4 regions of the Streptomyces sp. NPDC127117 genome follow, and region 2 is predicted to be linked to each of the others. Evidence: riboswitches for the same ligand, from Rfam matches in the RefSeq annotation. Region 2 holds a riboswitch; each other region holds the start of a gene.

What was found. Region 2 has a riboswitch for cyclic di-AMP ahead of ACFVH0_RS01730 (NlpC/P60 family protein). Riboswitches for the same ligand answer to the same signal wherever they lie in the genome.
Region 1: it holds a riboswitch for cyclic di-AMP, as region 2 does, so the genes downstream of both, ACFVH0_RS13930 (transglycosylase SLT domain-containing protein) here and ACFVH0_RS01730 (NlpC/P60 family protein) in region 2, are expected to answer to the same signal.
Region 3: it holds a riboswitch for cyclic di-AMP, as region 2 does, so the genes downstream of both, ACFVH0_RS37200 (M23 family metallopeptidase) here and ACFVH0_RS01730 (NlpC/P60 family protein) in region 2, are expected to answer to the same signal.
Region 4: it holds a riboswitch for cyclic di-AMP, as region 2 does, so the genes downstream of both, ACFVH0_RS19535 (M23 family metallopeptidase) here and ACFVH0_RS01730 (NlpC/P60 family protein) in region 2, are expected to answer to the same signal.

The regions. Positions count from the first base shown of each region.
Region 1 is NZ_JBHXTM010000013.1:9,149-16,439, reverse strand. Features, by position in the region: gene ACFVH0_RS13965 (MIP/aquaporin family protein) at 1-26, opposite strand, end outside; gene ACFVH0_RS13960 (MarR family winged helix-turn-helix transcriptional regulator) at 164-637, opposite strand; gene ACFVH0_RS13955 (alpha/beta fold hydrolase) at 695-1,519, shown strand; partial or broken gene ACFVH0_RS13950 (amino acid permease) at 1,640-1,821, opposite strand; gene ACFVH0_RS13945 (hypothetical protein) at 1,995-2,438, shown strand; gene ACFVH0_RS13940 (DUF305 domain-containing protein) at 2,542-3,213, shown strand; gene ACFVH0_RS13935 (ABC-F family ATP-binding cassette domain-containing protein) at 3,304-4,968, opposite strand; cyclic di-AMP (ydaO/yuaA leader) riboswitch at 5,510-5,696, shown strand; gene ACFVH0_RS13930 (transglycosylase SLT domain-containing protein) at 5,701-6,189, shown strand; partial or broken gene ACFVH0_RS13925 (FAD-dependent oxidoreductase) at 6,245-6,493, opposite strand; gene ACFVH0_RS13920 (TetR/AcrR family transcriptional regulator) at 6,499-7,092, shown strand; gene ACFVH0_RS13915 (hypothetical protein) at 7,104-7,291, opposite strand, start outside.
Region 2 is NZ_JBHXTM010000001.1:367,780-375,070, reverse strand. Features, by position in the region: gene pcrA (DNA helicase PcrA) at 1-2,354, opposite strand, end outside; cyclic di-AMP (ydaO/yuaA leader) riboswitch at 2,601-2,766, shown strand; gene ACFVH0_RS01730 (NlpC/P60 family protein) at 2,774-3,922, shown strand; gene ACFVH0_RS01725 (amidohydrolase family protein) at 4,132-5,751, opposite strand; gene ACFVH0_RS01720 (amino acid ABC transporter ATP-binding protein) at 5,751-6,524, opposite strand; gene ACFVH0_RS01715 (amino acid ABC transporter permease) at 6,521-7,291, opposite strand, start outside.
Region 3 is NZ_JBHXTM010000077.1:3,632-10,922, forward strand. Features, by position in the region: gene ACFVH0_RS37185 (SPFH domain-containing protein) at 1-288, shown strand, start outside; tRNA gene ACFVH0_RS37190 (tRNA-Met) at 482-555, shown strand; gene ACFVH0_RS37195 (PP2C family protein-serine/threonine phosphatase) at 747-1,907, shown strand; cyclic di-AMP (ydaO/yuaA leader) riboswitch at 2,147-2,299, shown strand; gene ACFVH0_RS37200 (M23 family metallopeptidase) at 2,311-3,405, shown strand; gene ACFVH0_RS37205 (aldo/keto reductase) at 3,756-4,700, shown strand; gene ACFVH0_RS37210 (PrsW family intramembrane metalloprotease) at 4,717-6,306, opposite strand; gene trmB (tRNA (guanosine(46)-N7)-methyltransferase TrmB) at 6,490-7,291, opposite strand, start outside.
Region 4 is NZ_JBHXTM010000020.1:115,424-122,714, reverse strand. Features, by position in the region: gene ACFVH0_RS19550 (GNAT family N-acetyltransferase) at 1-482, opposite strand, end outside; gene ACFVH0_RS19545 (HPr family phosphocarrier protein) at 656-937, shown strand; gene ACFVH0_RS19540 (GntR family transcriptional regulator) at 1,151-1,846, opposite strand; gene ACFVH0_RS19535 (M23 family metallopeptidase) at 2,072-2,893, opposite strand; cyclic di-AMP (ydaO/yuaA leader) riboswitch at 2,907-3,072, opposite strand; gene ACFVH0_RS19530 (M16 family metallopeptidase) at 3,310-4,692, opposite strand; gene ACFVH0_RS19525 (M16 family metallopeptidase) at 4,719-6,092, opposite strand; gene ACFVH0_RS19520 (DNA topoisomerase (ATP-hydrolyzing) subunit A) at 6,363-7,291, shown strand, end outside.

The DNA.
Region 1 (7,291 bases), on a different contig from region 2:
AGTCCCGACCGCTTGAGCCGCTCCATGTGGATCTCGCTTCCTGTCGATTCACGACCTCTGCGGCACAGATCCACATCCGAGCGTAGACGGGGGCAGTTGGTTCCGCATTCGGTGGCGGATACGCCGGTTCCCGCCCCTTCCCGGGCTGGAACCGTGCCGGGTCTCAGTCGACGTCGACATGGTCGAAGGCCTCCAGCATCCGGCCGAGCACCCGTACGCAGGCCGTCACATCGGCGTCGGTGAGCTCCCCGTCCACCCGGCGCAGCAGCGACGCCTCGCGGGCCAGGGCCGCTGTGATCGCCGCCCGTCCGTTGCCGGTCAGCCGGATCAGCGACGACCGCTGGTGCGCGGGGTTGGGGATGGTCTCGGCCAGTCCTGCCGCGGCGGCGTCGTTGACCATGCGCTGCACGAACTGACGGCTCAGCGCCTGTGCCCGGCCCATCTGCGGGACCGTCATGGGCCCGTTCTCGCGCAGCAGATCCAGTACGGCGCGCACGCCGACGGAGAGGCCCTCGATCGGTGCGGCCTGCTCCACCTTGCGCTGCACACGCCGGTAGAGCGGGCCGACCAGGGCGAAGACCTCCGTCAGCCGGTGGGCCAGTTCCTCGGGTGCCAGGGGTGGGTCGATGTCGGTCATCCGGCAATGATGACACCTTGGTTGTCATTGCGGCGAGAGAATGGCACCTTGGTTGTCATGAATGCTGCTTCCGAGCTGAACTTCATCGAGACCGGGGACGGGCGCCTCGTCCACCGCGACACCGGCGAGGGCCCGCCGCTGGTACTGCTGCACGGCGGCTTCCTGGACCACGGGATGTGGGACGACCAGGTGCCGGAACTCGCCCGGAACCACCGCGTGATCGTGCCGGACGCCCGCGGACACGGTGGATCGGCCAACGCGACCAGGCCCTTCCGGCACACCGACGACGTGGCCGCCCTGCTGCACCGGCTCGACGCCGGGCCCGCGATCCTGGTCGGACTGTCGATGGGGGCTGCCACCGCGGTCGACACGGCGCTCGAACACCCGGATCTGGTGCGCGCGCTGGTCGTCAGCGGGGCGGGGACCAGCGAGCCCGCATTCGACGACCCCTGGTCCCGGCGGGTCCTGGCCGCGCAGGCCCGCGCCCTGGAAGAGGGTGACATCCAGGGGTGGCTCGACGCCTTCATGCTCTTCGCGGCGGGCCCGCACCGCACACTCGACGACGTCGACGGCGCGGTCGTGCGGCGGGTGCGCGAGATGGCGGCCCGGACGCTGTCCAAGCACCGCGGCGACGAACCCGACCTGCGGGTGCCCGTTCCCGATACCTGGGCGCGGGCGGCGGGGATCGAGATCCCGGTCCTGGCCGTCAACGGAGGCATCGACGGCGCGGACCAGCTCGCCATGGCCCGGCGCCTGGTCCGGACGGTCGCCGACGGGCGGGAGGCGATCGTCGAGGGCGCCGCCCACTACCCCAACATGGAGAAACCGGACGTCTTCGGCGAGATCCTCGGAGACTTCCTGGCGGCCGTGCGCCCCCGGTAGGGCGGTGCCGGGGTCAGCGGGAGGCGGCGGCCAGCGCGTCGTCCGCCTCCCGCGGCGGCCCGTGCCGGGGCGTCGTGCGGCCCCAGGCGCAGGTGCTCGACGTGGAAGGTGCCGCCGGACTCCGGACTCCGGACGGCGGGCGGCCGGCCGGAGTGAGGGCGTCGCGGTGCAGTACGCCACCGGCGCGGCCACCACCGGCCCCAGCGGCAGCCCGACCCGGCCGCGCCCGCGGCGGGCGACGGCGCGACGAAGACAGCCGCCCCGATCATCGAGCCCAGACCGATCACCACGGCGTCGAACACACCCGGACGGCGCTTCGGTCCACCCGTCGCCGCCGCTGCCGACGTGGTCGTCGCCCCCTCCGGTCGCCAGCGGTGCACGGTGACCGAGCGAGGTGTCCGGCAGGGGGCGGGGCGTCGACGGGAAACCCGGTGGGGGTATCGTCGGGCGCGCACCGCAGGACCCATCGACCCGTATGACCGAGCAATTCGAGGCAGCCGTGGATCGCGAACGGACACGCACACCGGGAGCCTCCCGGATGCTGCTGCTCTGCGCCGTCCTGCTCGGGCTGTTCCTCATGCACGGAGCACCCGCGAGCGCCGCGGACGGCTGTCATGACGCGATGGCCGTGACGGCGGCCCCACCGGGGCCCACGGCGGTGAGCGCCGGCCACTCCGCCATGCGGGGCGAGCACGCTCCCGTCCGGGTGGCGGACGCGATGTCCGCGATGAACGGCGAGTCATGCGTGTTCACCCATGCCCGTGACCGGGTGCTGCCGCTGCTGATGGCGCTGGGCCTGGTGCTCCTGGCCGTCCGGGGGCTCACCGGGCGCCGTACGGCCGTACGCGGTCCGGCCCGGCGGGGACCGCCGTTCGCCGGAAGAGAGCTGCTGCTCCGGGTGTGCATCGCGCGGACGTGACAGGACTCCGCCGCTCCACGGCCCTTCGAGGCCGGACCGGCCGGACGAACCTGCCCCTTTCGCGCGCCACGGACGTGGCGCATCCACCCGGAAAGAACCTGTGATGTCCGCTTCCCGTTGCTCCACCGCCCGGCGCCGCACCCTCGCGGCGGCCGGCACCGTCGCAGTCCTCGCGCTGGCACTGACCGCCTGCGGCTCCTCCGACGGCTCGAAGTCCGACGGTTCGTCCATGCCCGGCATGGACCACGGCTCGGCCGGCGCCTCCGCACCGGCCACCCCCGGCGGCAAGTTCAACGATGCCGACGTGAAGTTCGCGCAGCAGATGATCCCGCACCACCAGCAAGCCATCGAGATGGCGAAGCTGGCCGACGGCCGCGCCGCCGACCCCGAGATCAAGAAGCTGGCCACCGCGATCGAGAAGGCCCAGGACCCCGAGATCAACACGATGAAGGGCTGGCTGACGTCCTGGGGCAAGCCGCTGCCCTCGTCCTCCGCGATGGACGACATGCCCGGGATGGACCACGGCCCGGACGGTTCGGGGATGCCCGGAATGATGTCCGGCAAGGACATGGGTGACCTGGCCGCCGCCAAGGGCAAGGACTTCGACAAGAAGTTCGCCCAGCTCATGATCGGGCACCACCAGGGCGCCGTCACCATGGCCGAGGACGAGCAGAAGAACGGCGCCGATGCCGAAGCGAAGAAGCTCGCCGGTGCCGTCGTCACGGCCCAGATCGCCGAGATCGAGCAGATGAACAAGATCATCGACAGGCTCTGATCCCGGCAGGGGTGCGGGCCCGCGCCGTGCGGCGGCCCGCACCCCCCTCTCCCGGTGCGGCCGGTACGGGAGACACCCGCCGCCGACCGCTCAGCCTGCGGCCTCCGGCGCCGCCAGCAGCTCGGCCACCTCCTGTGCGCTCGTCTCCCGCAGCTCCTCCCCGACCAGCAGCCACCTGGTGATGCCGACCGATTCGAGGAAGGCCAGATCGTGACTGGCGATCAGGAGCGCCCCCTCGTAGGAGTCGAGCGCACCGGTCAGCTGACGCACACTGGCGATGTCCAGGTTGTTGGTCGGCTCGTCCATCATCAGCAGCTGCGGGGCCGGTGCGGCGAGCATTGTCGCCGCGAGCGCGGCACGGAAGCGTTCCCCGCCCGACAGGGTGCCCGCCGGCTGCTCCGCGCGCTTGCCCTGGAACAGGAAGCGGGCGAGCTGGGCACGGATGTGGTTGTCGGTGACCCCGGGAGCCATCCGGGCCACGTTCGCCGCGACGCTCAGTTCCTCGTCCAGTACATCGAGCCGCTGCGGAAGGAACCGCACCGGCACGAAGGCCCTGGCCTCGCCGGACAGCGGGGCCAGCTCACCGGTGAGCGTGCGCAGCAGCGTCGTCTTCCCGGCGCCGTTGCGGCCGACGAGCGCGATCCGCTCGGGCCCGTTCACCTGGAGGCTGCCCTCGCGCAGTCTGCCGAACCGCGGGCGCAGGCCGTGCAGGCTCAGCACGGTGCGTCCGGTGGGCACCGCCGTGTGCGGGAGGCTCACGCGGATCTCGGCATCGTCGCGGACCGCGTCCGCGGCCTCCTCCCGGCGTTCGCGCGCCTCGCTGAGACGTTCCTCGTGGACACCGCGAAGCCTGCCCGCCGACTCCTGCGCCGATCGCTTCCGGCGGCCGGCCAGGATCTTCGGCAGGCTGCCCTCGGCCTCCGCCTTCCGGCCGTTCTTCTGGCGCCGGGCCAGCTTCATATGGGTCTCCTCCAGTTCGCGCTTCTGGCGGCGCACATCGGCCTCGGCGGCCCGCAACATCCGCCCGGCGGCCTCCTGTTCGGCAGCCACGGCCTCCTCGTACGCCGACCAGCCGCCGCCGTACCAGTTCACCGAGCCGGTGCGCAGTTCGGCGATGCGGTCCACGCGCTCCAGCAGTTCGCGGTCATGGCTGACCACGATCAGCACCCCCGAGCGCCAGGTGTCGACCGCCTCGTAGAGCCTGCGGCGGGCGAACGCATCGAGGTTGTTGGTGGGCTCGTCCAGGAGCAGGACGTCGGGGCGCTCCAGCAGCAGCGCGGCCAGCCGCAGCAGGACGGTCTCCCCGCCGGACAACTGGCCGACGGTGCGGTCGAGTTCGACGCCGCCGAGGCCGAGCGAGCCCAGCGTCGCCAGGGCCCGTTCCTCGACGTCCCAGTCGTCGCCGATCGTCTCGAAGTGCTTCTCGTCGACATCCCCGGCCTCGATGGCGCGCAGTGCCGCACGCCGCTCGGCGATGCCCAGTGCCCGGTCGACCCGCAGTGTCGTGTCGAGGGTGATGTTCTGCGGAAGGTGGGCGAGGCTGCCGCCGACGGTCACCGTCCCCTGGGCCGGGCGCAGTTGACCGGCGAGGAGTCGCAGGAGTGTGGACTTGCCCGCGCCGTTGTTGCCGACGAGGCCGACGCGGCCCCGGCCGATGCTCAGCGAGAGCCCGTCGAAGACGGTGGTGCCGTCCGGCCACCGGAAGGTCAGGGCGGAGCAGGTGAGGGAGGCGTGAGGGGTGGGGGGAGTCGCCATGGTGTTCCTCGCATTCGCAAGCGCAGAGATGGGGGCTTCGTATGCGAGCACCACGCAGCGACCGGACAGCGGAAGGAGGTGCGACGGTCCTGGAGATCGAGGGACGGCTCATGCACCGAGGTCGCATCCACGCGGAGTCACGGGCAGTGCGGGGCACTGCTACGGCGTGACGGGCGTACGGGCGAAGCCGTACGGCGCGATGTTCGCGAACCTCAGATGCGCAACGTCCACCTCAATCGGAGACAACAGGACTTCAGAACTGTAAACGACGGAGTGAAGGAAAGGCAATGTCATCGGGTGCCGGGGCGGGCGCCGGAATAGTTGGGCGAAATGCCCGCTTTTGTGAATTCGTGGCGCGAGTCACGTCCTGCCTGTCGCGTGCCGCACCCCGCGGTTCGGTTCCCTTTCCCCGCAAGTGGAGCGGGTTGTGCGATGTGAGGTGGATTACTGAAATTCCGGTAAATCGATCTTGTGGGTGAATTGCATTCGGAAAATGGGGTCTTGTCCCTTCCGGCTCTTCTCGCCTACGGTCACCGTCAATCCGGACGGAACGCCGAATCCTGCCGCTGTCCGGCAATCCGACCCACTCATGCACGGCAGGAGCGGGGAACCCAGGTAAGCCGCCGGTCCGGAATCCGGAACGGCTCGGGGTGAAGCCGCGCTGGTGCGCGGCCAGGCATCTCCAGCCTGAACCCGACAGCTCACCTCGCAGGCGACGGAGAGGAATCCACCATGTCCGCAACGGGTACGTACCGTCGTCGCAAGTCCACCACACTGACCCGCGGTTTCATCGCCGTGGGCACGGGCGCGGCCGCCCTGCTGCTTCCGCTGCTGGGTGCCCACACCGCCTCGGCGGCTCCGGCGCAGACCGCCGCCGCACCGGCCGCGCCGTCGGCGTACACGAACGATCTGGACGGCTGGATCAAGCAGTCGCTGGCCGTGATGGCCGAGCACGGTATCCCCGGCAGCTACGAGGGCATCCACCGCAACGTCATGCGCGAGTCGTCCGGCAACCCCAGGGCGATCAACAACTGGGACTCGAACGCCGCCGCCGGGACGCCCTCCAAGGGCCTCCTCCAGATCATCGATCCGACGTTCCGGGCCTATCACGTGCCCGGGACCGCGTCGGACAGCTACGACCCGGTCGCCAACATCACGGCCGCGTGCAACTACGCGGCCGCCAAGTACGGCTCCATCGACAACGTCTTCGGTGCCTACTGACGTGACCGCACCGCCGGCGTGACCCCACCACCGCCCGGCCCGGGCCGTCCCGAGGTCAGCCCAGGCGCGGGGGTGTCCGGTCGGCATGGCGGAGGATCGCGCGGACGGTGAGGCGGGACGGCGCGAGACGCAGGGCCGTAGTGCGCAGGGCGACGGCCGGCGGACGGGACAGCCGCCGGCCCATCCGCCCGGCCTGCCTGGCGGCCCGCGCGACCGCCTGGCTGCGGGGCCGGCGCTCGGCGTCGTAGCGGCCGAGCGCCGACTCGACGGTGGCTCCGGCGGAGAGCGAGGCGGCCAGTGTCAGGGGTGATGACCGCAGACCGACGGACCGTCCTCGCCGATGCCGCCATCCATGTGCTGGCCGATGAGGGGATGCGGGGCCTGACCCACCGGGCCGTGGACCGGGCGGCCGACCTGCCGCCGGGCACCACCTCGGCGTACTTCCGCACCCGGCAGGCACTGCTCACCGCACTCGTCCGACGGCTCGTGGCGCAGGACCAGGCGGAGTTGCAGGCGGCCGGCGAGCAGGCGCAGGTGCCGCGCGCCGCCGCCGAACTGACGGACGGGCTCGCCGGCTTCGTCGAACGGCGGCTGACCGGCGAGGGGCGGCAGCGGTCGCTCGCCCGCTACGCCTGCGCGGTCGGGAGCGTGCGCCACCCGGAGCTGCGCGAGATTCTCGTACCCCGACAGAACACGGCCCGTGACGTGGTGCGGGCGTTCCTGCGCGCGCAGGGCGTCGCCGACGCCGAGGGCCGCACGCTCACACTGCTGACCTGTGTGGACGGACTCGTCTTCGACCGGCCGGTGGGCGGCGGGGGAGTGCCGAGGGGCGAGATCGCGGGGCTGGTCGCCGCGGCGCTCCGCGACTGCGGCGAGGAAGCCGGCGCGACCGGCCCGGGGTGATCCCGTACGCGTTACTCCTGGGCGGGTTCCGCCGCCTGCTCCGGCTCGGAGCGGGGCAGTACGGGCACGGTCGCCGCCGCCCCGTTGCGGACCGACTGCACCACCGCGTCGTGCAGTCGGCGGCTGTCCTCCTCCGAACAGCACGGCACCGGACTGCCCGACATGGTGAACCAGTCGATCGCACCGCTGTACTGCACGG
Region 2 (7,291 bases):
TGCGTGACCCGGTCCCCGACGGTCAGCGCGATCGTCGGCTTGTCGGAGGTCCGCCGGGTCGCGAAGCCCGAGGGGCCGGAGCGCGAACGCGAGGCGGACAGCGACGAGGTGATCCCCGACGTCGGTCCGGCCGGTGCCGCCATCGGCCCCTTCCGCTTCCACTCCAGGTGCTGGTCCGGGATCTCCTCCAGGAACCGCGACGGCGGGTTGTACGAGGGCTGCCCCCACGCGCTGCGCATCGCCGCCCGGGTCAGATAGAGCCGCTCGCGGGCCCGGGTGATGCCGACGTAGGCGAGCCGCCGCTCCTCCTCCAGCTCCTTCACCTGTCCCAGCGCCCGCATGTGCGGGAAGACGCCGTCCTCCATGCCGGTCAGGAAGACGACCGGGAATTCGAGGCCCTTCGCGGTGTGCAGCGTCATCAGCGTGATGACGCCGGAGCCGTCCTCGTCCTCGTCGGGGATCTGGTCGGAGTCGGCGACGAGCGCGACCTTCTCCAGGAACTCCGCGAGCGTGCCCGTCCCCGCGCCGGTGCCGGTGGCCGCGTCCGCGCCGTCCTCGCCCGCCGCACCGGCCGCGCCCTGCTCCTGCTCGAATTCGAGGGCCACGGCGGCCAGTTCCTGAAGGTTCTCGATCCGGGTCTCGTCCTGCGGGTCGGTGGACGCCTGGAGTTCGGCGAGGTAGCCGGTGCGCTCCAGGACGGCCTCCAGGACCACCGCGGGGCCCGCGCCCGATTCGACGATCGTGCGCAGCTCCTCCATCAGGGTGTTGAACCGCTTGACGGCGTTGGCCGACCGGGCCGCCATGCCGTACGCCTCGTCGACCCTGCGCAGCGCCTGCGGGAAGGTGATCTTCTCGCGCAGGGACAGCGCGTCGATCATCGCCTCGGCACGGTCGCCGATGCCGCGCTTGGGCACGTTGAGGATGCGGCGCAGCGGGACGGTGTCCTCCGGATTGGCCAGGACGCGCAGGTAGGCCAGGATGTCCCGGACCTCCTTGCGCTCGTAGAAGCGCACGCCGCCGACGACCTTGTAGGGCAGGCCGACGCGGATGAAGATCTCTTCGAAGACGCGGGACTGCGCGTTCGTACGGTAGAAGATCGCGACGTCACCGGCCTTGGCGTCGCCCGCGTCGGTGAGCCGGTCGATCTCGTCGGCGACGAACTGCGCCTCGTCGTGCTCGGTGTCGGCGACGTAGCCGGTGATGCGGGCGCCGGTGCCGGCGTTGGTCCAGAGGTTCTTGGGGCGGCGGCTCTCGTTGCGCTCGATGACCGCGTTGGCGGCGGACAGGATCGTCTGCGTGGAGCGGTAGTTCTGCTCCAGCAGGATCGTGGTCGCGTTCGGGTAGTCCTCCTCGAACTGGAGGATGTTGCGGATGGTCGCGCCGCGGAAGGCGTAGATCGACTGGTCCGCGTCACCCACGACGCACAGCTCGGCCGGGGCGTCGCCCTCGCCCGCCGGGCCGACCAGCTCGCGCACGAGGGTGTACTGGGCGTGGTTGGTGTCCTGGTACTCGTCGACCAGGACGTGGCGGAAGCGGCGGCGGTAGTGCTCGGCGACGTCCGGGAACGCCTGGAGCAGGTGGACCGTCGTCATGATGATGTCGTCGAAGTCCAGCGCGTTGGCCTCGCGCAGCCGGGACTGGTACATCGCGTAGGCCTGGGCGAGGGTCTTCTCGAAGCCGTCCGCGGCCTGGCCGGCGAAGGTCTCCTCGTCGATCAGCTCGTTCTTCAGGTTGGAGACCTTGGCGGTGAACGACTTCGGCGGGAAGCGCTTCGGGTCCAGGTCGAGGTCGCGGCAGACCAGGGCCATCAGCCGCTTGGAGTCGGCGGCGTCGTAGATCGAGAACGACGAGGTGAAGCCGAGCCGCTTCGACTCGCGGCGCAGGATGCGTACGCACGCGCTGTGGAAGGTCATGACCCACATCGCGTTGGCGCGCGGACCGACGAGCTGCTCGACGCGCTCCTTCATCTCGCCCGCGGCCTTGTTGGTGAAGGTGATCGCCAGGATCTGGCCGGGGTGCACCCCGCGCTCCGCGAGCAGGTGGGCGATCCGGTGGGTCAGCACCCGGGTCTTGCCCGAGCCGGCCCCGGCGACGATGAGCAGCGGGGAGCCCGCGTGGACGACGGCGGCGCGCTGCTCGGTGTTCAGCCCGTCGAGGAGCGCCGCGGAGTCGATGACGGGGCGGTGCGCGCCGTCGCGGTAATAGGCGTCCCTGGGCGGCGGGGGCCCGTCGAACACGCCCGCGAAGAGGTCCTCCGGGACCGCTTCGGGTACGGAGTCCTCGGGGGGCGGCGGGGGCTCTTCCTCCGAGTGCTGGAGGCCGGCCAGGAAACTGTCGTCAAAGAGGCTGCTCATCGCTTGTCGAGTCTAGGCCGCCGCACCGACACCCGTCGGCCTCATGACGAACCGCACACGACCGACGGCACACAAAGAGAGCGGTCACCCACTCCCCGTAAGGGAATCCGGTCGGCGGCACCCCGCTCCGGCAAGGTCACGAAAATGTATCGGGCATATCGAACATCAACCTTCACAGCAGCACCATGGGTTGGCTAGCGTGCTCGACCGGGCGGCCCGTACCCCCTTGAGGCGAACCACGCCTAGCGGGCGCCCCCGCCGAATCCGGGCTGCCTTCAATGGAGTTCGGAACCGGGGACCCACACGCAGTACCGGGGTGAATCGGTCCTTATCCCCCACTCGGACCGTAGGGCAGCCTTCCGTTCCGCCCGAACCCGACAGCTAACCCGGTAGGCGGTCCACGGAAGGAGATGCCGGCCTTGGCGTCGCATCGCAAACCGCGCACCCGGGTGCGCACCACCGCACCGGCCGTCGGGCTCACCACTGCGGCCCTGGCGTCCGTGACCCTGCTCTCCACGCAGAGCGCCGTGGCCGCGCCCGATCCGAAGCCCCGCGTCGAGGACGTACAGAAGAAGGTCGACGACCTCTACCGGCAGGCGGGCACCGCGACCCAGCAGTACAACCAGGCGAAGGAAGCCTCCGCCGCCCAGCGCGCCAAGGTCGACGCCCTGCTGGACGACGTCGCGAAGCGCGCCGACAGGCTCAACGACGCCCGCAGGACGCTCGGCACCTACGCGGCCGCGCAGTACCGCAGCGGCTCCATCACGCCGAGCGCGACGTTCTTCCTGGCCGACGACCCGCAGTCGTACTTCGACCAGAGCCAGCTGATGGACCGGATGACCAGCCGGCAGCAGAAGGCGATCACGGACTTCCGTACGCAGCAGGCCAAGGCGGCGAAGAAGCGTTCCGAGGCGGTGCGGAGCCTGGAGACGCTGACGACGACGCAGACCACGCTGCGCACCAGCAAGCGGAACGTCCAGAAGAAGCTGGGCGAGGCGCGCACGCTGCTGTCGAAGCTGACCGCCGAGGAGAAGGCGCGACTGGCGGCGATCGAGCGCAAGAAGGAGGCGGAGGCCGAGCGCAAGGCGCAGGAGCTGGCGAAGCAGCAGGCCGCCGCGAAGGCCGAGGCGGACCGCGAGGCCGAGGAGGCCGCGAAGGGGTCGGGGGGCGGCAGCGGTACGGGGACGGGCAGCGGGACCGGCTCGGACAGCAGCGCCACCACCAAGGCGGAGAAGGTCCTCGCCTTCGCCAGGGCCCAGCTCGGCAAGCCGTACGTCTGGGGCGCGACGGGCCCGGCGTCGTACGACTGCTCCGGGCTCACCCAGGCCGCCTGGAAGGCGGCGGGGGTCGGCATCCCGCGCACCACGTGGGACCAGGTCAAGGTCGGCACCCGGGTCGCCACGGCGGACCTGCGGCCGGGGGATCTCGTCTTCTTCTACGACGACATCAGCCACGTCGGCATCTACAAGGGCGACGGGATGATGATCCACGCGCCGAAGCCCGGCGCGAACGTGCGCGAGGAGTCGATCTACTACATGCCGATCTACGGCAGCGTGCGCCCGGCGTAGCGTGCCTCCACCCGTCGCGCCGCCCCTGCACCGGGGCGGGGGCGGGGCGGGGGGGGGGGGTGGACAGCCGGGGGGTTGAGTATTTGTTGGTGGGGAGCCCCCCCCCCCCCCCCCCCGCGGCCCCCCGCTTCCTTGCCGCCGGGGCCCCACGGCCAGGGTGAGCGGCAGCGCAGCCGAGCGCCGTGCCGCCGCGGCCACTTGGGCCAGACTCATCGGATTCTCACCACTTCTCCCGCCCGCGCCGAGGTCGGGCGGCCGTCTCTCGCCGCGATCCGCCCCGACACCACAACGGTATCGATGCCTTCGGGTGCCAGCAGGGGGCGGTCGAAGTCGGCGGTGTCGCGCACCGACGACGGGTCCAGTACGACCAGATCGGCGACGGCCCCGTCGCGGACCACGCCGCGGCCGGTGAGCCCGAACCGCCCGGCGGGCAGGCCGGTCATCTTGTGCACCGCACTCTCCAGCGGGAGCAGTCGTTCGTCGCGGGTGTAACGGCCGAGTACCCGGGCGAAGCTTCCCGCCCAGCGCGGATGCGGCCGACCGGGTTTGGGGACACCGTCCGAGCCGATCATCGACAGCGGGCTGGCGATGACCCGGCGGACGTCGTCCTCTCGCATGGAATGGCTGATGATGGTCACTTCGCCCTGCTCGGCCAGCAGGAGATCGCAGGCCAGGTCGACCGGATGGATGCCGCGCTCGGCCGCGAGGTCGGCGATGCTGCGCCCCTCGGCCTCGGGCCGCGTCCGCGCGGCGGCCACCGAGATGAGGTCCCAGCCGCCGTTTCCCACGGTGTTCTCCCACCCCTCGACGCCCCGAGCGATGTCCGTCCTGATCCGGTCGCGGGTCTCGGGCCGGCGCAACCGTTCCAGCAGCGCACCGACGCCGCCCTCACTCGCCCACGGGGGCAGCATGGCGTGCAGGACGGTGCTGCCCGCCGTGTACGGATAGACGTCGCACAGCACGTCCACGCCTTCGGCGCGGGCTCGTTCCAGCCGGGGCAGGGTGCGCAGTGTGGCGCCCCAGGCGTGCCGGCCCGCGGTCTTGTGGTGGGAGATCTGCAGCGGGGCGCCGGAGCGTACGGCGATCTCCAGGGCCTCCTCCAGCGCGGACTCCACCTGTGACATCTCGTCGCGCAGATGGGTGACGTAGGGCTTGCCGTGACGGGCGGCGACCCTGGCCAGCGCGACGATCTCCTCGGTGTCGGCGTACGTGCCGGGAGGGTAGATCAGCCCGGTGGACAGACCGGCCGCCCCCTGGGCCAGCGACCGGTCGAGCAGCGCGCACATGGCGTCCAGCTCGTCGGGCCGCGGCGGCCGGGCCTCGAAGCCCATCACTCCGGCGCGCAGCGTGCCGTGGCCGATCAGCGAGGCGATGTGGGTGTGGCGCAGAGCCGGGTCCTGTCCGGTGGCGAACGCGTCGAAGTCCACCGAGGGCCGCACCGGTCCGAGCCCGAACGTCACCCTGAGATGCTCGGCGAGCTCCGGCAGCCGGCGGGGGAGCGAGGGGAACAGGCTGGTCCCGCAGTTGCCGCAGATCTCCGTGGTGACGCCCTGGAGCAGCGGAGCGAGACGGAGGTCGTCGATCGGCTCCGTGGTACCGCCGGCTCCGTGGGGCGCGGCGAGGGCGTCGGAGTGCGTGTGCACGTCGATGAAGCCGGGGGCGACGACCCGCCCGGCCACGTCCAGGGTCTCGACGGCCGAGCCAGGGGCGCCGGCGGGGAGCACGGCGATCCGCCCGTCCACCACCGCGACGTCCGCTTCCCGGGCCGGTGCGCCGGTTCCGTCCACGAGGGTGCCGCCGCGCAGCAGCAGATCCAGGGGGCGGCCCATCACAGCACCGTCGACAGGAAGGCCCGCGTGCGGTCGTGCCGCGGGGCGGTGAACAGCATGTCGGGGCTACCGGCCTCGACGACGGCACCCCGGTCCATGAAGAGGACCCGGTCGGCGACCTCGCGGGCGAAGCCCATCTCGTGGGTGACCACGACCATCGTCATACCGCTGCGGGCCAGGTCGCGCATGACGCCGAGCACCTCGCCGACGAGTTCGGGATCGAGGGCGGAGGTGGGTTCGTCGAAGAGCATGAGGGTGGGCTCCATGGCCAGTGCGCGGGCGATCGCCACGCGCTGCTGCTGCCCGCCGGACAGCTGCCCCGGGTAGTGGTCCGCCCGGTCCGCGAGACCGACGTCGGCCAGCAGCTCGCGGGCCTGCTTCTCGGCCTGTGCACGGGTCCGGCCCTTGACGGCGACCGGACCCTCCATCACGTTCTGCAGCGCTGTGCGGTGCGGGAACAGGTGGAACCGCTGGAACACCATGCCGATCCGCTCGCGCTGGCGCCGCACGTCCCGGGCCCGCCGCTCGCGCAGCACCCGGCCGGACGGGCCGTGCTGTTCGTAGCCGACCAGCTCACCGTCCATCCACACCCGCCCCGCGTCGATCCGTTCGAGGTGGTTGAAGCAGCGCAGCAGTGTGGATTTCCCGGACCCGGAGGGGCCGATGACACAGAGCACCTCACCGCTGCGGACGTCGAGGTCGATGCCCTTCAGTACCTCGGTGTCACCGAACCTCTTGCGGACCCCGCGGGCTTTGAGGATCACGTCGTTCATGCCGCTGCTCCCTTCCTGGCCCGTCCGGGCAGAAGATTGGCCAGGATTCTGCTCCGCAGCACGGGAGCGGTACCGGGGCTGTAGCGTCGCTCGACGGCGTGCTGTCCGATGCTCGCGATCGTGGTGAGCACGAGATACCAGATCGAGGCCACCAGGAGCAGTGCGACCACTTCGAAGTTGGCGAGATAGAGGTGCTGGGAGACGGTCATCAGGTCGGCGCCGGCGATGACCGAGACCAGCGAGGTCGTCTTGAGCATGGAGATGAACTGGTTGCCGAACGGCGGGATGATGACTCGCATCGCCTGCGGAAGGATGATCCGGGACAGGATCTGACGGTTCGACATCCCGATCGAGGCTCCCGCCTCGCGCTGGCCGGGATCCACGCTCTGAATGCCGGCCCGCACGATCTCGGCCATGTAGGCGCCCTCGTTGATGGAGAGACCGAGGAGCGCGGCCACGAAACCGGTGATCACCTGGTTGGACTGCCAGCTGATGAGTTTGGGGCCGTCGAACGGGATTCCGATGCTGATCACGGGGAACAGCAGGGCCAGGTTGAACCAGAAGATGAGCTGGACCAGCAGCGGGGTGCCCCGGAAGAACCAGGTGTAGGCACCGGCGGTGAGCCGCAGGACGGGGCTGTCGGACAGCTGCATCACCGCGACGACGACGCCGATGGCGATGCCGAGGGCCATCGAGACGAGAGTGAGCTGAATGGTCACCCCGAGGCCCTTGAGGATCACGCCGTCGAACTGGTACTCGGCGACGAT
Region 3 (7,291 bases), on a different contig from region 2:
GTGCGCGCCGCGTCGCTGCGTGACGGCAACCAGGAGCTCATCGCGGCCAACCGCATCGTGGAGAACCTGCCCGCGCTGGCCGACGCGGCTGCCAGGGGTATGTCCGGCGCCGACCTCACCGTCCTCAACGGCACCAATGGCGTCAACGAGATGGCGGCGGGCGTCGTCGGCCAGGGGCTGGCGATCCTCCACTCCCTGCAACGCGGTGCGAACCCGGTGAAGCAGCCGGCCGTCCACGGGAAGGCCGATTCCGTGCCCCGTATCTCCGAGACGAACCAGTCGTCCTGAAGCGGCTCGGCGAAGGCGGGACGCGAGACGGGACGAAGAGTGGGGTGAAGGGCGGGACGAAGGGGCGGGACGAGGGACGGGACGAAGAGTGGGGTGAAGGGCGGGACGAAGGGGCGGATGTGGGCGGATGAAGGGCGGGCGAACCCGAGTGGTCAAAAGGGCTCCGGGGATGCCGTAGAGTTGTGTTCACCGACGCGGGGTGGAGCAGCTCGGTAGCTCGCTGGGCTCATAACCCAGAGGTCGCAGGTTCAAATCCTGTCCCCGCTACTGAAGAATTCAGGCCCGGCACGCACGCAGCGTGCCGGGCCTGATTCGTTTCGCCGCGTGGCATGCGAGCCGCAGCGCACATGTCCCCCCATTGGCCGATGAGGAGTCGCCGCTTCGTTCCGGTCCGGCGAGCCTGGGGGTGGGGCGCGGTACCGTCCGCAGCCGCGCGCGTACCGGGCAGGAGACCACAGGTGTGGAAGCGGGAGAAGCGGCGCGGCGAGCATGCCGGGAGCGGTGCCCGCACCCGGCAGTTCGTACGCGCGCTGCCTCCCCTGATGATTCTCGGCGGGCTGCTGTTCGACATCTTCACCCCGCCGGCCTTCACTGCCATCCCGCTGTTCGTGGCCGCTCCGCTGATCGCCGCCCCGTTCTTCTCGCTGGCCAGCACCATCCGCACCGGTATCGCCTCGATGCTGGCCGTCATCGTGCTGCGGCTGTACAGCAGCACGCTGCCCGAGGCCGTGCCGCTGATCGAACTGCTGACCCTGGCCACGGTCTCGGTCCTCGCGGTCGTGATCAACGGGGTCGTGCGGCGGGGCAACGAGCAGCTGGCCTCCGCGCGGTTCATCGCGGAGACCGCCATGCGCGCGGTGCTGCCGAAGCCGGCCGACCGGACCGGCGGACTGCAGGTCGCGGCCCGCTACGAGGCGGCGCAGGCGGACGAGTTCATCGGCGGTGACCTGTTCGCCGTGTCGGACACCCCGTGGGGGGTGCGGCTGGTGGTCGGGGACGTGCGGGGGAAGGGGCTCGCCGCCGTGGAGACGGTGGCGGTGGTCATCGGGGCGTTCCGCGAGGCGGCCGAGCAGGAAGCCTCGCTGGAGGGCGTGGCGGGGCGGCTGGAGCGGGCGCTGGCCCGGGAGGAGGCGCGACAGGGCGGGCTCGACGTGCTCGAAGGGTTCATCACCGCCGTGCTGGCCGAGATCCCGTCCGGACTGTCCCGGGTACGGATCGTCAACCGCGGTCACCCCGAACCGATCCTGCTGCATCCGGACGGGGCGCTGGAGGTGCTGAAGCCGTCGGTGCCCGCGCTGCCGCTCGGGATGGACCTGGGGGCATGGCCGGAGTGCACGGACGAGTGGGATCTGCCGGCCGGGACGACCCTGCTCCTCTACACGGACGGCCTCTCCGAGGCACGGAACGCCGAGGGAGTCTTCTACGATCCGGCGGCCCGGCTGCGCGGGCGGATCTTCCCGGGGCCCGAGGAGTTGCTGTCCGCCCTGACCGATGACGTACGGCTGCACACGGGCGGCGAATCGACCGACGACATGGCGCTGCTCGCGGTCGTACGTCCGGCGGAGGGGCAGCCGGACCGGAGAAGGACCGTGCCGATCGTCGGTGCCGAGGGGGCGTGACGGCGGAGGTGCCACCGTGTGTGATCGAAGGGCGCCGCTCCGCATAACATTTGACGCAACGTCAGAATCAGGGTAGTGACTGAGGGTCGGTCAACTCGTCCGATTCCACCCGCTTGTGTCCCGTAAAGTCCAGGCCAAAGAAGTGAACGATCAGTTGGAACAGCTTGGAATACGGCCCCGGTGTCTATTAACGTTCGATAACGCAGCGCGGTCGTCCCAGCCGTCGTCAGTGGCGGCACCGTGCGCGAGCGCCGAATTCCGCAAGGGAACCGGGGAACCACCTACATGGGGTGAATCGGGCATCTGTGTCTCGTGAGAGGCAGAGGGGCCCGTAGGAGACCTTCCTGCTCCGAACCCGTCAGCTAACCCGGTAGGCGAGAAGGAAGGAAAGGAGTGCGCCCCCGTGGCGTCCAACAAGCCTGCCCCCGAGGCCCCGTCCCGGTTCGATCACGACTACGGCACCGAGCCCGGCGGCGACTTCACCGGCAATTTCACGGGCGGGTTCACCGGTGAGCCCGACCGTGACTGGGACGAGTGGAACCCCACCGAGGAGTCCGTCCGCCCCGTGCGCGGCAGGCACCGCGTCGCCAAGCAGCGCAACGGGCTCGCCCGCAGCTCCACGGTGCTGGGTGTCGGCGTCATAGCGGCGGTCGGCGCGGGTGGCATGGCCACCGCGCAGAGCAAGCCGCCGGTCTCCATCTCCGTGCCCGACTCGATCACGGACCACCTCCCCGACGCCAAGTCCCTTCCCGGCGTGGGTGCCTTGTTCTCCGACGAGTCCGAGGCCGACAGGACCGAGGTCACGGCCGCCACCGCCCCGCTCACCACCGCCGGCATCACCACCGCCGAGGCCGAGCAGGGCACGACGGACGCGGGCGAGGCGCTCCGCGCCCGCATCCTCCAGCAGGCCGAGCAGCAGCAGGACGCCGCCGACGCCGAGGCCAAGGCGGCCGAGGAGAAGAAGGCGGCGGAGAAGGCGGCCGCCGAGGCCAAGAAGCAGCAGGACGAGGCCGAGGCCAAGGCCGCCGCCGAGAAGAAGAAGGCGGAGGAGGAGGCCAAGAAGAAGGCGGAGGCGCTGCGGCTCGCCAAGCTCGCCGCCAGCTACGCCATCCCGACCTCCTCGTACACGATCACCTCGACCTTCGGCGAGGCCGGCTCGATGTGGTCCTCCGGCTACCACACGGGCCTCGACTTCGCGGCCCCGACCGGCACCCCGATCAAGGCCATCCACGGCGGCACGGTCAAGTCGGCCGGCTGGTCCGGCGCGTACGGCTACCGCACGGTGCTCGAACTCGACGACGGTACGGAGCTGTGGTTCTGCCACCAGTCCTCGATCGGCGTCAGCGTCGGCCAGAAGGTCACCACCGGCGAGACCATCGGCCGGGTCGGCGCGACCGGCAACGTGACGGGACCGCACCTCCACCTGGAGGTCCACACCGCCGGCGGCACGGGCATCGACCCGATGGCCTGGCTCCGTGGCAAGGGCCTCAACCCTTGAGTCGGCGCCCGTCCCGCTGAGTCGGCGCCCGTCCCGCTGAGTCGGCGCCCGCCGGGCTGAGGCGGCGCCCGCCGGGCTGAGACGGCGCCTGCCTCTTGAGTCGGCGCCTGCCTCTTGAGTCGGCGCCCGCCCCTTGAAGTGGCGCCTGTCCCGCCCGTCTCGTGGGGCGCTCGGTCCGAGCCGGTTCGCCGGCCGATGAACCCCGGCAGTCCTGACGCTCACCCCCCGACGTCAGGGCTGCCGGTCTGTTTGTGGGCGGTGGGGCGTGAAGGGGGGCGCGGTGAGTTCCTGGAGCAGTCGGGATCCGGAATTCCGGAATAGCGGGCTCACCGGAATCCGTTGCTTCACTTATGACTTCTCTTCGTAAGCTGGGCACTTCCGACCTTCAGGTCTTCCCGCTCGCTCTCGGCGGCAACGTCTTCGGCTGGACCGCCGATGAGGCGCAGTCGTTCGCCGTGCTGGACGCGTACGCCGCGGGCGGCGGCAACTTCATCGACACCGCCGACGGGTACTCGGCCTGGGTTCCGGGCAACGAGGGCGGCGAGTCCGAGACCGTCATCGGCAAGTGGCTCGCCGCACGCGGCAACCGCTCCGACATCGTCGTCGCCACGAAGGTCAGTACCCACCCCCAGTACAAGGGGCTCGCTCCCGCCAACATCAAGGCCGCGGCCGAGGAATCGCTGCGCCGGCTCGGCACCGACCACATCGACCTGTACTACACGCACTTCGACGACGAGACCGTGCCGGTCGAGGACATCATCACCGCCCTGGACCAGCTGGTGAAGGAGGGCAAGGTCCGGGAGATCGCCGCCTCCAACATCGGCCCCGAGCGGCTCCAGGCGTCCCTGGACTTCTCGGAGCGCGAGGGCCTGGCCCGCTACGTCGCCCTTCAGCCGCACTACAACCTGGTCTCCCGCGACACCTACGAGGGCGAGCTCCAGGACACGGCGGCCCGTGCCGGGCTCGGCGTCGTGCCGTACTTCGCCCTGGCCTCCGGCTTCCTCACCGGCAAATACCGTCCGGGCTCCTCGGTGGAGAGCGCGCGGGCGGAGGGTGCCCGGCAGCACCTGGAGTCGGAGCGGGGACAGAAGGTCCTGGCCGCGCTGGACAAGGTCGCCAAGGAGCGCGATGCGCAGATCGCGACCGTCGCGCTGGCCTGGCTCGCGTCCCGGCCGACCGTGGTCGCGCCGATCGCCTCGGCCCGTACGGTCGAGCAGCTGCCCGCGCTGCTGGCCGTCGCGGACCTCACGCTGACCGAGCAGGAACTGGCAGAACTCACCGAGGCATCCGCCTGATCCGTCGGGACAGGGCCTATTGCGGTGGCTGCTGCGGCATCCGATAAGGGTTGTAGCCGGGGCCGGGGCCGGGGCCGGGGCCGGGGCCGGGGCCGCCGTACTGCGTGTGCGGAGTGAACTGCGGAGTGAACTGCTGGGCGTACGGGAGCGGCGGCAGGCGGTGGGGGCGCAGGAGTCCCGTCGCCTGCGCCGCGTACGTCAGGGCGGGGGCGGCCACCTCCCTGCGCTGCCAGAGGTGGTGCAGCAGTTCCAGCTCGCGTTCGGCGAAGTCGGGGCCGGCCGTACCGCGGCGGGCCTGGAGTCGCAGCGCGGCCAGTGAGGTCGCGAACGATTCGTACTCGGCGACGGCGCGGGCGGCCGCCTTCCCGTGGGCCTCCGCGGCCTGCGCCGCGGCCTTCGCCTGCGTCGTTGCCCGGGCAGAGGGACCTGGCATGGAGCCGGGCATCGCTCCCGGTACGGATCCGGGTGCCCAGCCGGGCCCGTACGGGGTGTACCGGCTTCCCCGGGCCGCGACGGCGTACTGGCGGCGTGCCGCGTCGCGGGCCAGGCCGCGGGCCCGCATGGAGGAGAGGGCGAGCGGTTCCGCCGGGCTCAGCCAGCCCGCCGCCGCGTAGGCGGGCAGCTCGGCGGCGAGCGTGCGCAGCTCCCGTCGGCGCGACCAGATCGCCAGCCAGGTCACCAGGCCGAAGACCGGGACCATGAACACCGCGTACACGGCGTAGAAGCCGTACGGGCTGAAGACCGCCGATCCGTTCCACAGCGAGTGCATGCCCATGGCGAGGACGAGACCCAGCAGCGGCAGCACGATGCGACGGACCCGTCGGCGCCGGGCGCCCGCCGCGGCGAGGCCGAAGCCTATGCCGGTCAGCACCGTGAAGAGCGGGTGCGCGAACGGCGACATCACAGCCCGTACGAAGAACGTCGCGGCCGTCACCGATACGACGCCCGAGTTGCCGATCTGCTGGTCCTCGCCGAAGGCGTTGCCGAGATAGAGGATGTTCTCGGTGAAGGCGAAGCCGCTCGCGGTGACGCCGGCGATCACGACGCCGTCGACGATTCCGTTGAACTCCCGTCTTCGGAACAGGAAGATCAGCAGGACCGCGGCGGCCTTGGCGCTCTCCTCGACGACCGGAGCTATGACCGTGGCGCCGAGGGTGTCGGCGTTCGACGGGTCGGCGATGGTCGTGGCTATCCAGCGGGTCGCGAAGGAATTCGCCAGGATCGCGACCAGGGCGGCGGCGAACGCACCCCAGGCGAAGGCGAACAGCACATTCCGCCAGGGGCCCGGATCGACCCGGTCCAGCCAGCGGAACGCCGCCAGCAGGAGCGGTACGGGCAGCACGGCGAGGCCTAGGCCGACGAGGAACCCCTGGGTGCCCGTCTGGTCGCGGACCAGGGCCAGGATCACCAGACCGCAGATCGCGAGCACGGTGAACACCGCCGCGACGCGGAACGTCCGGCTGCGCCACACCATGCCCACGCGGCGCGGCCGGTAACGCCAGTGCCTGCGCTCCGGCACGGCAGCCAGGATCTCGCCGACCCGCTGCTCCTCAAGAAGCGGGACGGCCGGCTGCGACTGCCGCTGCTGGACAGACCCGTCGGACACCACGCAATGACCCTAACCAGCAGCACTGACACCTGACCATGGGGCGCCCACCGGCCATCCAGCACGCGGACACGCCACGCAGGCACGCTGGCATGCCCCATCCGCCCGGCACGCGGGCCCGGCACGCGGGCCCGGCTCACCGGCCCCGCCCACCGGCCCGGCTCACCGGGCCTTACGCCCGTCTCAGCGGCGGGCGAAGAGCAGGTCGTGCACTACGTGGCCCTTGTCCAGGCCCTGTCCCTCGAACCGGGTCAGCGGCCGGAACGCGGGCCGGGGCGCGTAGCCGCCGTCCGCCTGAGTGTTCTCGAAGAGGGGGTGCGCGCTCAGCACCTCCAGCATCTGCTCCGCGTACGGCTCCCAGTCGGTCGCACAGTGGATCACCGCGCCCGGCTTCAGCCGCTGCGCAACCAGATCGAGGAACTCCGGCTGGATCAGCCGCCGCTTGTGATGGCGCTTCTTGGGCCACGGGTCGGGGAAGTACACCCGCAGCCCGTCCAGCGAATCCGGCTTGAGCATCTCGCGCAGCAGGATGATCGCGTCGCCGTTGGCCACCCGGATGTTCGACAGGCCGTTGCGGTCCGCGAGGCCCAGCAGATTGCCCTGGCCGGGGGTGTGCACATCGACGGCGAGGATGCCCGTACCCGGGTCGTCGGCGGCCATCTGCGCGGTGGCCTCGCCCATCCCGAAGCCGATCTCCAGCACGGTCGGGAGCCCGTCGAACAGCTCGGGCAGGTCGAGGACGCGCTGCCCGTCGATGTCCAGGCCCCACTTCGGCCAGAGCCGCAGCAGGGCGTCCTCCTGGCCGGGCGTGACGCGGCTGCGACGCGGCTGGAAGCTGCGGATCCGGCGCTCGTGGTGCGAGCCGGCCGGGTCGACGGCGGGCCCGCCCGGGAAGCGCGGCTCCTGGCGCAGCCTGCGCTGCCGCTCGAAGGAAGCGGCGCGCAGATCGTCCGGAATCCCGGCAGCGGACGAGGAGAGGTGCTCG
Region 4 (7,291 bases), on a different contig from region 2:
ATCTTGTTGTTGGCCGGCAGCACCTCGGCGGCGAAGCGGCGGATGCCGCGCTCGCGGGCGACGGCCGCGATGTGTTCGAGGAGGGCCGAGGCCACACCCCGGCCCTGGTGCGCGTCCTGGACGAGGAAGGCGACCTCGGCCTGGTCGGCGGGGGCGGAGGCGGGCCTGCCCCGCTCGTCGATCCGGTCGTAGCGGACGGTCGCGATGAACTCGCCGCCGACCGTGACGGCGAGCCCCACCCGGTCGACGTAGTCGTGATGGGTGAAGCGGTGCACGTCCCGGTCGGACAGCCGAGGGTACGGGGCGAAGAACCGGTAGTACTTCGACTCGTCGGAAACCTGCTCGTAGAAGCTGACCAGCCGTTCGGCGTCGTCCGTGGTGATGGGCCTGATGCGCGCGGTGCCTCCGTCGCGGAGCACCACGTCCGCTTCCCAGTGGTCGGGATAAGCGTGATGCGGACTCTGCTCCGGCGCGGGCTGCATGGGCAAAGAGTACGGCTCCGTCAGCGGTCGCGTAGGCCTCGGGGCCGGGGCAGGCTGAGAGGGCCGATCGGCGGGTCCGCAGGCGTTACGGGCTGTTCCCGGGGTCGGCCGGAGCACCGCGCACCGCGTGAGAGACTGGTCTAGACAACTGTTGATTCGTGAAGGGCAGAACCATGGCTGAGCGCCGCGTCAACGTCGGTTGGGCCGAGGGCCTGCACGCCCGCCCCGCTTCCATCTTCGTCCGTGCCGCCACGGCTTCCGGCGTCCCCGTGACGATCGCCAAGGCCGACGGCAACCCGGTGAACGCCGCTTCCATGCTCGCGGTCCTCGGTCTCGGCGCGCAGGGTGGCGAGGAGATCGTGCTCGCCTCCGAGGCCGACAACTCCGAAGCCGCCCTGGACCGTCTGGCCAAGCTGGTCGCCGACGGACTTGAGGAACTCCCGGAGACCGTCTGAAACATCTTCCGCGAGAGAGCCGTGGCACCCTGAACCGGGTCTGCGGCTCTTTTGTTTTTCCGGTGCTTGCAGGATGAATTCCGGCACCCAGGATCCAGGCCCACGAAATCCGGGTGGAGCGGAATCCGGGCAGGGCAGAATCCAGGAAGGCAAAATCCGGACCACTCGGAATGCGCCCCGCACAATGACTTCTCTTTGTATACGGCGCGATTGTTAATGGCGGACACCCGCGGTGTTTACGGAATGTTGCGAGGTCCTCACCCGGTCGGCCCGGGGCGTGCCGGGCCGCCGTCGCAGCCGGTGCGCGGCCGCAGCCCGTTCCGCGTGGTGGGCGGCCAGCGTCCTGGCCCGTTCCGCGTCGCCGCGCGCCACCGCGTCCACGATCGCCCCGTGCTCGGCCCAGGAATCCACCGGCCGGGCGGGCTGCTCGACCGCGTACATCCAGTCGATCTTGTGCCGCAGCTGGGTGAGCAGCGCGATCAGGCCGGGGCTGCCGGAGGCCTGCGCCAGCGTCTCGTGGAACCAGCCGCCCAGTGAGCGCAGATCCTCGCCCTCGCCGCGCCGGGCCCGGTCCTGGCCGAGCCGCACGAGGCCGCGGAGCACCTTGAGGTGCGCCTCGGTGCGGCGCTGCGCGGCGCGGGCGGCGCCCAGGGGCTCCAGCAGCGTGCGGACCTCCAGGAGGTCGGCCGCCTCCAGTTCGGTGGGCTCGGCGACGCAGGCGCCCGCGTGCCGCCGGGTGACGACGAAGCCCTCGGATTCCAGGGTGCGCAGCGCCTCCCGTACCGGGACGCGGGAAACCCCGTAACGGCGGGCCAGCAACTCCTCCGTGAGACGGCTGCCGCGTTCGAAGACACCGGAGACGATGTCGTCACGGATTGCCGTGCATACCGAATGCGCCGGAATGCGCATGTCCGAACCTCCGCCTCAATCCCCGCGAAACGCGGCCGGCCGACGCCTGTTCCGCGACTCTATTGCAATGCGGCTGCATTTCCGATGCCGGGCGGAAATTCATGAATATCTTTTGGCCACGGGACGGTTCGGCGGCCGGTCGTCTCCCGCGGTCGAGGAGGCGGGCATGGCGAAGGCCCCGGCGCGCTGCCGGGGCCTTCGACGAGGTGGTGCGGTGGGCGTCGGTCAGACGTGGACGCCGTGGGCGCGCAGGTACGCGACCGGGTCCATGTCGGACCCGTACGACGGGGTCGTCCGGGCCTCGAAGTGGAGGTGCGGCCCGGTGGAGTTGCCGGTCGAGCCGGAGAGGCCGATCTGCTGGCCCGCGCCGACGCTCTGGCCGACAAAGACGCCGATCGAGGAGAGGTGGCCGTACTGCGTGTACGTGCCGTCCGTCATCCGGAGCACGATGTTGTTGCCGTACGCGCCGCCCCAGCCGGCCTCGACGACCGTGCCGGCGCCGACGGCGACGACGGAGCTGCCGGAGGCGGCGTGGAAGTCGATGCCGGAGTGGCTGCCGGAGGACCAGAGCGAGCCGCTGGACTTGTAGCCGGTGCTTACGTACGAACCCGCGACCGGGAGCTGGAAGGAGCCCAGGCGGGTGCGCTCGGCGGACCGGGCGGCGCGGGCCTTCTCGGCGCGGGCCTCGGCGGCGCGCTTCGCCTCGGCCTTGGCCTCGGCCGCCGCCTTGGCCTTTGCCTCGGCCTTCTTCTTGGCCTCGGCCTTCCGGTGGGCCTCGGCCTTCGCCTTCGCCGCGACGTCGGCCTGATGCTGCTGGGCGTCGGCCTGGGCGTCGATCCGGTCGGCGAGGGTCTTGTCGATGGCGATGACCTGGTTGAGACCGGTCTCGCTCACGGAGGGTGCGTCGGAGTCCGCCGCGAAGGCGGGAGCGGCCAGGCCGCCGATGACGCCGGTGGTGGCCAGAGCCGCGACGCCGACGGCCTTCGCGCTGCCGCGCGTCAGTCGGCTCGGGGCACGGTGCTTCCCGGTGGCACGGGTGAACGCCATGGAGTGGCTGGTCCTTTCCTTCCTTCTCGCCTACCGGGTTAGCTGACGGGTTCGGAGCAGGAAGGTCTCCTACGGACACCCCGGCCCATCCGGGCTCAGGCGTCCGATTCACCCCAGGGACTGCGTGGGTCCCCGGCTCCCCAGGCTCGCGCCTGACGGGGACTCGGCGATGACTGTCCGGTACGTCGCGGATGCGGCATACGAGTGACGGGCAGTCGAGCCGACGCTAAGCGGGGTCACTTTCATTCACCAAACGGACAGGCCATTTTGTAGCGCATCCCACAGGGCAGACAGGCAACCTTCCCCCAGAACGGACAAAAAGGAAGACCCTGGCGAGATGACACTCGCAAGGGCCTTCCTTCTGTCCTGATATGCGGCGAAATGTCGAGTTGGGACCTGTTGTGACGGGCCGGACGTCAGCCGGTGACCACCGACACCTCTCCGATGCCCAGGGCCCGGACGGGCTCCTCGATCCGTGCGGCGTCGCCGACGAGGATCGTGACCAGCCGGTCACCCGGGAAGGCGTTGACGACCGCCGCGGTCGCCTCGACCGTGCCGGTCTCCGCGAGCCGGGCGTACAGCTGCGCCTGGTAGTCGTCCGGCAGGTGCTGCTCGACCTGGTCGGCGAGGGTGCCCGCGACGGAGGCCGCCGTCTCGAACTTCAGGGGCGCCACACCCACGAGGTTCTGCACGGCCGTCTCGCGCTCCTCGTCGGTCAGGCCCTCGGCCGCCAGGGTCCGCAGGACCGTCCACAGGTCCTTCAGCGCCGGCTCGGTGGACTCGGTGTCCACCGAGCCGCTGATGGCGAGCATCGCGGCGCCGGTCGCCCCCGAGGCGGAGTCCGGGGCCGACGACCGCAGCACCTGGGCGAAGGCCCGCACGCCGTACGTGTAGCCCTTCTCCTCGCGCAGCACCCGGTCGAGCCGCGAGGTGAGGGTGCCGCCCAGGCAGTACGTGCCGAGCACCTGGGCCGGCCACACGCTGTCGTGCCGGTCGGCGCCGATCCGGCCGATCAGCAGCTGGGTCTGCACCGCGCCCGGACGGTCGACGATGACCACGCGGCCGGTGTCGTCGGCGGTGATCGGCGGGGCGGGGCGGGGTGCGGCGGCGTCTCCGGACCAGTCGCCGAGGGTGTCGGCGAGCAGGGCGTCCAGGTCGATGCCGGTGAGGTCCCCGACTACCACGGCGGTCGCCGTGGACGGCCGGACGTGGGCGTCGAAGAACGCGCGCACGGCCGCCGAGTCGATCCGCGCCACCGTCTCCTCGGTGCCCTGGCGCGGGCGGGACATCCGCGCCGTGGCCGGGAACAGCTCCTTGGAGAGCTGCTTGGCGGCACGCCGGGCCGGGTTGGCCTGCTCGTGCGGGATCTCGTCGAGCCGGTTGCGTACCAGCCGCTCGATCTCGCTCTCGGCGAAGGCGGGCGCCCGCAGCGCCTCGGCCACCAGCGCGAGGGCCTTGGCCAGCCGGGAGGCGGGGACCTCCAGGGAGACCCGGACACCGGGGTGGTCGGCGTGCGCGTCGAGGGTGGCGCCGCAGCGCTCCAGCTCGGCGGCGAACTCCTCGGCGGTGTGCTTGTCGGTGCCTTCGTTCAGCGCCCGCGACATGATCGTGGCCACGCCGTCGAGACCCTCGGGCTCGGCGTCCAGCGGGGCGTCGAGGAAGATCTCGACGGCCACGACCTGCTGGCCGGGGCGGTGGCAGCGCAGCACCGTGAGGCCGTTGGGCAGGGCGCCGCGCTCGGGCGCGGGGAAGGCCCAGGGGCGGGCGACGCCGGGGGCCGGCTGCGGGTGGTACTGCATCGAAACTCCAGTCGCGGCAGCGTCGGTCACTGGTCCGCCCCTTCGTGCGCGTCGGTGTCGGTCTCGTCGGTGTCCGCCGCGTCCGCGGGCTCGGCCGGTTCGACCGGCTCGTAGACCAGCACCGCGCGGTTGTCGGGACGCAGCTGGGCCTTGGCGGCCGCCTGCACCTCCTCCGCGGTGACGTCGAGCACCCGCTGAACGGCGGTCAGGGCGAGCTGCGGGTCGCCGAACAGCACGGCGAACCGGCACAGTTCGTCGGCACGGCCGGCGACCGTACCCAGGCGGTCCAGCCACTCGCGCTCCAACTGGGCCTGCGCGCGCTCCATTTCCTCGGGCGTGGGGCCGTCGGCGGCGAACCGGGCGAGCTCCTCGTCGACCGCGGCCTCGACCTGCGGCACCTCGACGCCGCCGGACATCTTGACGTCCAGCCAGCCCAGCGAGGGCGCGCCGGCCAGCCGCAGCAGCCCGAACCCGGCCGCCACGGCCGTACGGTCACGGCGGACCAGGCGGTTGTGCAGCCGCGACGACTCGCCGCCGCCGAGCACGGTCAGCGCGAGGTCCGCCGCGTCGCACTCGCGGGTGCCGTCGTGCGGCAGCCGGTAGGCGGCCATCAGCGCCCGCGCCGGGACCTCCTCACGCACTTCCTCGCGCAGCTGCTCGCCGATGATCTCCGGGAGCGTGCCGTCGCGCGGCGGCTGCTTGCCGTCGTGGGACGGGATGGAGCCGAAGTACTTCTCGATCCAGGCGAGGGTCTGCTCGGGGTCGATGTCGCCGACGACCGAGAGCACCGCGTTGTTGGGCGCGTAGTACGTACGGAAGAAGGTGCGCGCGTCCTCAAGGGTCGCGGCGTCCAGGTCGGCCATCGAGCCGATCGGGGTGTGGTGGTACGGGTGGCCCTCGGGGTAGGCCAGTGCCGTCAGCTTCTCGAACGCCGTGCCGTAGGGGACGTTGTCGTAGCGCTGGCGGCGTTCGTTCTTGACGACGTCGCGCTGGTTCTCCATGGACTCCTCGTCGAGCGCGGCGAGCAGCGAGCCCATCCGGTCGGCTTCGAGCCACAGGGCCAGCTCCAGCTGGTGCGTGGGCATGGTCTCGAAATAGTTGGTGCGCTCGAAGCTGGTGGTCCCGTTGAGCGAGCCGCCGGCCCCCTGCACCAGCTCGAAGTGGCCGTTCCCCTTGACCTGGCCGGAGCCCTGGAACATCAGGTGCTCGAACAGGTGAGCCAGCCCGGTGCGTCCCTTGACCTCGTGGCGCGAGCCGACGTCGTACCAGAGGCAGACCGCGGCGACCGGGGTCAGATGGTCCTCGGAGAGCACCACGCGCAGGCCGTTGGCCAGGCGGTGCTCGGTCGCTGTCAAGCCGCCGGAGCCGGCCTGAGCGGTGGCCGTGTGACCCATGGGCATGTACGTCCCTTCGATCGCGATACTGGATTTCCTGCGAGACCTGCCACTTTAGGCAAGCGCACGGACACCTGGCGAAGTTCCCGTAACCCGGAAGTTCGCGTGAAAGAGGGGCGCATCCCCCGCGCGGCGGGGCGCGAAGGCGTCTCGACCGGGGCCCGGAACGCCTCTTGGGACGGGTCGAGGTCGGCGATGTCAGTGCGGCGGTCCACAATGGTCCGCGTCAGAACCTGAGGTTGCCCGAACAGAATCCGTGAAGGAGTCGCAGCAGCGATGGCCCGCCGCAGCACGAAGACCCCGCCGCCGGACGACTTCGAGGAGAAGATCCTCGACATCGACGTCGTCGACGAAATGCAGGGCTCCTTCCTCGAGTACGCGTACTCGGTGATCTACTCACGGGCCCTGCCCGACGCCCGTGACGGCATGAAGCCGGTGCACCGCCGCATCGTGTACCAGATGAACGAGATGGGCCTGCGCCCCGATCGCGGCTTCGTGAAGTGCGCCCGCGTCGTCGGCGAGGTCATGGGTAAGTTGCACCCGCACGGTGACGCGTCGATCTACGACGCGCTGGTCCGTCTGGCGCAGCCGTTCTCCATGCGGCTCCCCCTGGTCGACGGCCACGGCAACTTCGGCTCGCTCGGCAACGACGACCCGCCTGCCGCCATGCGGTACACCGAGTGCCGGATGGCCGACGCGACGTCACTGATGACGGAGTCGATCGACGAGGACACCGTCGCTTTCCAGTCGAATTACGACGGCCAGGAGACGGAACCGACCGTTCTCCCCGCCGCGTACCCGAACCTCCTGGTCAACGGGTCGTCCGGGATCGCGGTCGGCATGGCGACCAATATGCCGCCGCACAATCTGGGCGAGGTCATCGCCGCCGCCCGGCACCTGATCAAGCATCCGGGCGCGGACCTGGAGACCCTGATGCGGTTCGTGCCCGGTCCCGATCTGCCCACCGGCGGCCGGATCGTGGGCCTGGGCGGCATCAAGGACGCGTACGCCCGCGGCCGCGGCACGTTCAAGATCCGCGCGACCGTCTCGGTGGAGAACGTGACGGCCCGCCGCAAGGGCCTGGTCGTCACCGAACTGCCCTTCACCGTCGGCCCGGAGAAGGTGATCGCCAAGATCAAGGACCTTGTCTCGGCGAAGAAGCTCCAGGGCATCGCGGACGTGAAGGACCTGACCGACCGCGAGCA